DNA from 2 places in the Oceanobacillus longus genome. Region 2 is predicted to be linked to the other one. Evidence: a T-box and tRNA genes for the amino acid it is inferred to sense, from the RefSeq annotation. Region 2 holds a T-box; the other holds one or more tRNA genes.
What was found. The T-box of region 2 lies ahead of trpS (tryptophan--tRNA ligase). A T-box ahead of a tRNA ligase gene usually reads a tRNA of that ligase, here a tRNA-Trp.
Positions count from the first base shown of each region.

Region 1: it has a tRNA-Trp gene. The T-box ahead of trpS (tryptophan--tRNA ligase) is inferred to sense a tRNA for this amino acid. The anticodon was not compared.

Region 1 is NZ_JBHSAO010000020.1:11,031-14,421, forward strand. It holds gene ACFOUV_RS18440 (BCCT family transporter) at 1-226, shown strand, start outside; gene ACFOUV_RS18445 (hypothetical protein) at 464-757, opposite strand; gene ACFOUV_RS18450 (BCCT family transporter) at 859-1,320, opposite strand; tRNA gene ACFOUV_RS18455 (tRNA-Leu) at 1,718-1,801, opposite strand; tRNA gene ACFOUV_RS18460 (tRNA-Cys) at 1,810-1,883, opposite strand; tRNA gene ACFOUV_RS18465 (tRNA-Gly) at 1,894-1,968, opposite strand; tRNA gene ACFOUV_RS18470 (tRNA-Gln) at 1,972-2,046, opposite strand; tRNA gene ACFOUV_RS18475 (tRNA-His) at 2,061-2,133, opposite strand; tRNA gene ACFOUV_RS18480 (tRNA-Trp) at 2,145-2,215, opposite strand; tRNA gene ACFOUV_RS18485 (tRNA-Tyr) at 2,243-2,327, opposite strand; tRNA gene ACFOUV_RS18490 (tRNA-Phe) at 2,350-2,422, opposite strand; tRNA gene ACFOUV_RS18495 (tRNA-Asp) at 2,465-2,541, opposite strand; tRNA gene ACFOUV_RS18500 (tRNA-Met) at 2,666-2,742, opposite strand; tRNA gene ACFOUV_RS18505 (tRNA-Val) at 2,783-2,858, opposite strand; tRNA gene ACFOUV_RS18510 (tRNA-Glu) at 2,863-2,937, opposite strand; tRNA gene ACFOUV_RS18515 (tRNA-Ser) at 2,954-3,045, opposite strand; tRNA gene ACFOUV_RS18520 (tRNA-Asn) at 3,049-3,123, opposite strand; rRNA gene rrf (5S ribosomal RNA) at 3,248-3,363, opposite strand.
Region 2 is NZ_JBHSAO010000008.1:224,838-228,228, forward strand. It holds gene ACFOUV_RS11755 (MFS transporter) at 1-213, opposite strand, end outside; gene ACFOUV_RS11760 (DMT family transporter) at 557-1,435, shown strand; T-box leader at 1,530-1,703, shown strand; gene trpS (tryptophan--tRNA ligase) at 1,759-2,748, shown strand; gene ACFOUV_RS11770 (YjbA family protein) at 2,968-3,391, opposite strand, start outside.

The sequences.
Region 1 (3,391 bases), on a different contig from region 2:
ATATATATTGCTGTTAGCAGGTGGAGAAAGCGGATTAAATGCATTACAATCTGCAGCGATTATATCAGCATTGCCATTCAGTGTGGTGGTCATATTGATGGCGATCGCATTTTACAAAGATGCTAATCAGGAAAGAAAGTCGTTAGGTTTAACACTTACTCCAAATAAAAAAGCAATGAAAGAATATATTGATAAAACAAAGAAGGAAGAAGATAAAAGGAGCTAATACACGAGGATTTACAATGAGTCGTATCTGTTTATGATACGGCTCATTAATCATTTATAAGGAGTCAGACGCCAGCTTCATCAGAAAAAGTAGTGGAACCCCTAGATTATTTGCACTAATAATTGCGGTGAATAAATGTGCGACAGCAACAAAGGGTGCATCAAATTTCATGTACTCCGGAAAAAAGTGAGACGTACATCGAATGAAACGATGCACGTCTATTCCGTTCATAACTGCTTAATAACCATAATAATGTGGGTAGTACGGATATGGAGGGTATGAAGGGTATGGTGGATAGGCTGCATATACTGGATAAGGTGGATAATAACCATAATTCGGACTGAAAACTGCACCTGCCAAAAGGCCACCTGCCAGCGCACCTACAAATGGTACGAGAAAAGGACCAACAAATCGCTCTTCCCCGTGAATATCTTGGCTTTCCACTCTATAATACGGTTGCTGTAAATAGCCTTCATGTAAATCATTCATATGCTCCGGAGATTCCATATTTTCTTTCCATTCTTTATTCATCTATTTCCCTCATTTCTAAATACATATCTACTCCATTAGCCTATGCATCATGTACCAATAATTATTGGGCTATTGTACTGATTCCGATTAATTTTAAACCCTTACTTTTTTTGTTTTCCATTAACTTTTTCCAATCTCAGTGACTTTAAAAGAGAACAAACCATAAGCAGCAATATAATAGAAAATGGAAACGCAGCAATAATCATCACATTTTGTACTGCTTGCAGTCCTCCGCTATATAACAAATTAATAGCAGTTAATGAAAGAACGATACCCCAAACGAATTTAAACCGTTTTGCAGGATTTAAAGATCCATTAGTGGAATGCATACTCAAAACAAATGTCGCTGAATCAGCAGAAGTTATAAAGAAAACAACAATTAAAATTATCGTTAAAATCGAAGCAATTATACTAAACGGCATTGTACTCAAGATACCAATCAACGTAAACCATAAAAAATTAACTAAAGAAGGAACAAGTAAAACTGCAATAGGGAATTCTCTAAGTGTACGCCCCTCTGAAACTCTCGCAATAAATGTACCTACATATGGTGACCAAGCAATCCACCATACCCAAGACTAGTTACAATACCTGTAACTGTTGCAATCAAGGCAAAAGTATCGATTACCTTACTACTATTGTTCGGAACTCGGTCTTATAGCATTGGCCGAAAATATTTTCTGGATTTGCTTCAAATGCGGATATACTTCTGATTATGCGTACCGATTCAAGGAAGGACAACGTTTCCAACTCGATAAGCTCCGTTGCTATATCGATTACATCGGTGCTAATTTTTTGCTACGTCGATTGCCTATAAAAAAAACACTCGCCCTGAATTAATGAAAGGAAAGCGGAAGTAAGAGTACCTATGCACGGGACTAAATATCGAAGGCTCAACGCAAAATGTACGCAAAAAAGACGGCGCTCTCCAAAGAGAACACCGTCCTATTAATGTTATGATACCGGTGGTCGGGGTCGAACCGACACGTCCGTGAAGACACGGGATTTTGAGTCCCGCGCGTCTGCCAATTCCGCCACACCGGCATGTGATATGGAGGCGGTAACCGGATTTGAACCGGTGATAAAGGTTTTGCAGACCTCTGCCTTACCACTTGGCTATACCGCCAATAATATAATGGAGCGGAAGACGGGATTCGAACCCGCGACCCCCACCTTGGCAAGGTGATGTTCTACCACTGAACTACTTCCGCAAATGGCTGGGCCACCAGGATTCGAACCTGGGGTACACGGGATCAAAACCCGATGCCTTACCGCTTGGCTATGGCCCAAAAATTATTATGAGGGCGACCGATGGGAATCGAACCCACGAATGCCGGAGCCACAATCCGGTGCGTTAACCCCTTCGCCACGACCGCCATAATAAAAGCAGGGGTAGTAGGAATCGAACCCACATTGACGGTTTTGGAGACCGTAGTTCTACCGTTAAACTATACCCCTATATGAAATTTAGTTGAAAATAAAACATGGTGGAGGGGGGCAGATTCGAACTGCCGAACCCTGAGGGAGCGGATTTACAGTCCGCCGCGTTTAGCCACTTCGCTACCCCTCCAAAAATGTTTAAATAAAAAAGGTGGCTCGGGACGGAATCGAACCGCCGACACAAGGATTTTCAGTCCTCTGCTCTACCGACTGAGCTACCAAGCCATGGAATATTATTAAATTATAATACTACTCTCTTAAAAAAAGTGGCGGTCCGGACGGGACTCGAACCCGCGACCTCCTGCGTGACAGGCAGGCATTCTAACCAACTGAACTACCGGACCTTATTTGAAATAAGGAAATTTACTTAACCATTAATAATAATTAATTGGTTGATTGCACTCTTCAAGCACTACTGATTTTCAATTAACAAAGAAGTCTATTCAACGTAGTTAACCTGAAATAATTTGGTTGCGGGGGCAGGATTTGAACCTACGACCTCTGGGTTATGAGCCCAACGAGCTACCAGACTGCTCCACCCCGCGATTTGGGAGATAAATTAATATTTATCTAAATGTTTAAAAATGGTGGAGGATGCAGGGCTCGAACCTGCGACCCCCTGCTTGTAAGGCAGGTGCTCTCCCAGCTGAGCTAATCCTCCATGTTGGTGACCCGTACGGGATTCGAACCCGTGATACCGCCGTGAAAGGGCGGTGTCTTAACCGCTTGACCAACGGGCCATTAAATAATAAGTAGTGGCGGAGAGCGAGGGATTCGAACCCTCGAGGCCGCGTTAGCGGCCTACACGATTTCCAATCGTGCTCCTTCGGCCACTCGGACAGCTCTCCATTTGGCTCCACAGGTAGGATTCGAACCTACGACCGATCGGTTAACAGCCGATTGCTCTACCACTGAGCTACTGTGGAATAATCCAATACCGAAATTCTAAGTTAATAGTTCAAACATTGATTGCTTGTCCTCGGAATCTAGATATTTCGGAGCAGAGCCATTGCTATAATAACTTTAAACGTTATACAGTAATGGATTGTTGCCTGGCGGCGTTCTACTCTTGCAGGGGCAATGCCCCAACTACCATCGACGCTGAAGAGCTTAACTTCTGTGTTCGAGATGGGAACAGGTGTGACCTCTTCGCTATTGCTACCAGACATTCCTTGAAAAACAAGGACAAGTTAC
Region 2 (3,391 bases):
GTCTGCCATCCCACCTGCAACCACAATAAACATACCCGAAAACAGGGAAGTTAAGCTAATTGCAATATTCAAAGTTCCTAATTCAACACCCAAATCCGCTTGAACTGCTGGAACAATATTTACCATTGCTTGGGCAAATAACCAAAATGTAATAACACCAAATACAATACCAAAAATCATTTTATCCGTACCTTTATAGTTTGTTGCTTCCATACCATAATCCTCCTAAGTTCCTAATTCGACGTTACGTAATTTAAAAAAAATTCAAGTACATATTACTAAAGTGCACATGTTTTAAAAAATTATTAAAAATCCCTATAACTAAATTTAATTTTTTTAATCCGTTTGGTGAACTTTAAAAATAGTGTGAAGGAGTGAAAATAAGAATGGTTGAGCAAGAGGATTTTTAATCGTCTCATTTTATTGATGTTAAAACTTAACGAGGTAAAAGTGGCACTTATGTAGAATAAATTTAAATTTGCGAAAAGGTATACGGAACTTGAGTTAACGCTTATAATTATAAAGTTGTGATTTTTCTATAGGAGCGTATAAATAGATGCTTAAATCTTATGCTTGGTTAACTTTTTGTGTAATCGTATGGGGTAGTAATTTTGTATTTGGAAAGATTTTAGTTCAATATTTCTCCCCAAGTCTATTAACATCACTGAGACTTTTCTTTATTGTGTTATTTTTACTTGGATTATCAACTTATAAAAAACATTTTAAACGGTTAAATAAAACCGATTTACTTGCTATTTCCATTCTGGGGGTTATTGGTGTATTTATAAATCAATGGTCTTTTTTTGTAGGACTACAAACAGCAGATCCAACAACATCTGCATTAATTCTAGCAACAACTCCCATTTTAACCGGATTCTTAGCGGCCCTTTTCTTAAAAGAGAGATTATCGATTCGCATGGTTTTAGGGTCTTTTATAGCGATACTAGGTATTTATTTTGTAGTAGCTAAAGGGAGTTTATCTTCTTTAGACATGGACAAGGGTCTTCTCTGGATTGTTGTAACGATGGTAACTTTCGCTATCATGATTATTATGACAAAAGTGCTCTCCCAAAGAGTTGATCCACTTACTATTACCTTATATTCGAATATTGTAGGGTTTATTGTTTCAGTCCCCTTTGTTTTTATATTAGATAATCCTTTACGGATAAGTATGGATATTCCTGATTGGGTTTTTCTAATTACAACGGCAATTGTTGTACACGGTATAGCTACACTTATTTGGAATAAGAATATTCGGTATGTCAACGCTTCGAATGCATCGATATTATCTAATTTAGAACCTTTTGTTGCAATGATTATGGGATTGATCTTATTGTACAAGCCGATTACAGGTGTAGAGATAGTCGGGTCCTTTTTTATTGTGGGAGGCGTTATTCTATCCACTTACCAACGTAAGAACCATTCACTCGAATAAAAGCTGGTGAAAAGAAACCGTGTTTAATCCAAACTTGCAACTGAAATTCCTTGCTTTATGATTTAAAGTTTGTATATAATAAATTAAATTCATATTTATAGCGATGATAAAGATAGAGTACAATTACCCACTGATTTTAAGAGAGCTTGTGGTTGGTGAAAACAAGCATCAAGGTAAATTGGAATTGGACTTTCGAGCTTATTTATAAAGTGATCTTACATTTTATGTAAGATAATTAGGGTGGCACCGCGGTTCATTCGTCCCTTGCGATGGGAGAAGAGTGGGCTTTTTTTAATGTAGAAATAAAAATGGAGTGATAAAAAATGGAAACAATTTTCTCAGGAATTCAGCCGAGCGGAACTTTAACACTTGGTAATTACCTTGGAGCAATCCAGCAGTTTGTGGAATTACAAAACGATAATGACTGTTATTTCTGTATTGTGGATGAACATGCAATTACCGTACCACAGGAACGATTGAAATTGAGAAGTAATATTCGTTCCCTTGCAGCATTATATATTGCTTCAGGAATCGATCCTGAAACCTCAACGCTTTTTGTACAATCTGAAGTACCTGCACATACCCAACTGGGGTGGATGTTGCAATCAATCAGCTATATCGGTGAATTGGAACGTATGACACAGTATAAGGATAAATCTGCAGGGAAAGAAGCTATTTCCTCTGCATTATTAACCTATCCGTCTCTCATGGCTGCAGATATCCTACTTTATAATACAAATATCGTACCTGTTGGTGATGATCAAAAACAACATCTTGAGCTGACAAGAGATTTGGCCGGGCGCTTTAATAACCGTTTTAATGATATTTTTACCATTCCCGATATTCGTATTCCAAAAGTTGGAGCGCGTATCATGTCTTTACAGGAACCTATGAAGAAGATGAGTAAATCCGATGAAAATGAAAAAGGCTTTATTTCCATGCTTGACGAACCAAAGAAAATTGAGAAAAAAATCAAAAGCGCAGTTACTGATTCAGAAGGAATTGTTAAATATGATAAAGAAAATAAGCCTGGTGTTTCCAACCTGCTTACCATTTATTCTAGCTGCACCGGGGAGTCGATAAAATCCTTGGAAGCTAAATATGAAGGGAAAGGTTACGGCGATTTTAAACAAGGCGTAGCAAATGCTGTAATTGAAACGTTGAAACCAATTCAAGACAGGTACGCTGAATTAATTAACTCCGTAAAATTGGATGATATTTTAGATCAAGGTGCAGAGAAAGCATCCTTTACAGCGAATAAAACTGTTGCGAAGGCAAAAAAAGCAATGGGACTTGGAAGAGTAAAAAAATAATCGTAAAAAAGTTGCCCAGGCATAGAGCCCGGGCAACTTTTTTGTTGTGGAATTTGCTTGGACATGTGAACTTCAGCATTTTGTTTGTGAACTTCAGCTTTTTTGGTGTGAACTTCGGCACTTTTCCTGTGAATTTCAGCATCTTTCTTGTGAACTTCAGCACTCTCCACCAAAACCACAGTATCTCAAGCACAATTATTGAAATAAAATGTTGCCTGGCTATTTCTGATTCGAAGTATTGGGCTCCGGTCCTAATTCCGCTTCCCACATTTTTTCCAGGAATTGCTGGCCACGTATGAGTTTTGCACATAGCTCCTCATGTGACGGACTCCAGCCTTCTTTCACGCCATTATACAATGTTTCCCATACCCGATTTTCATCCATGTAACGGATTGCTGGATACTGTTTCGGGTCCCATTCAGTCAGCCAGTAACGCAATTCTTCTCTGTTATTCGTAGTCTTCAATTGATCAAGCCCAATCATGAGCAATTGCTTCAACTGCCTTTCCTTTCTTGTAAGTCCATAGACAAATTCTGGAGGCATTGATAGCATATGGTATTCCTTTTCATAGTCACTGTCATCAAATTTAAAAGATTGCGGTTTCGTGTTATCAATCATGTCGAAAACAAGCTGTTCTTGGCGT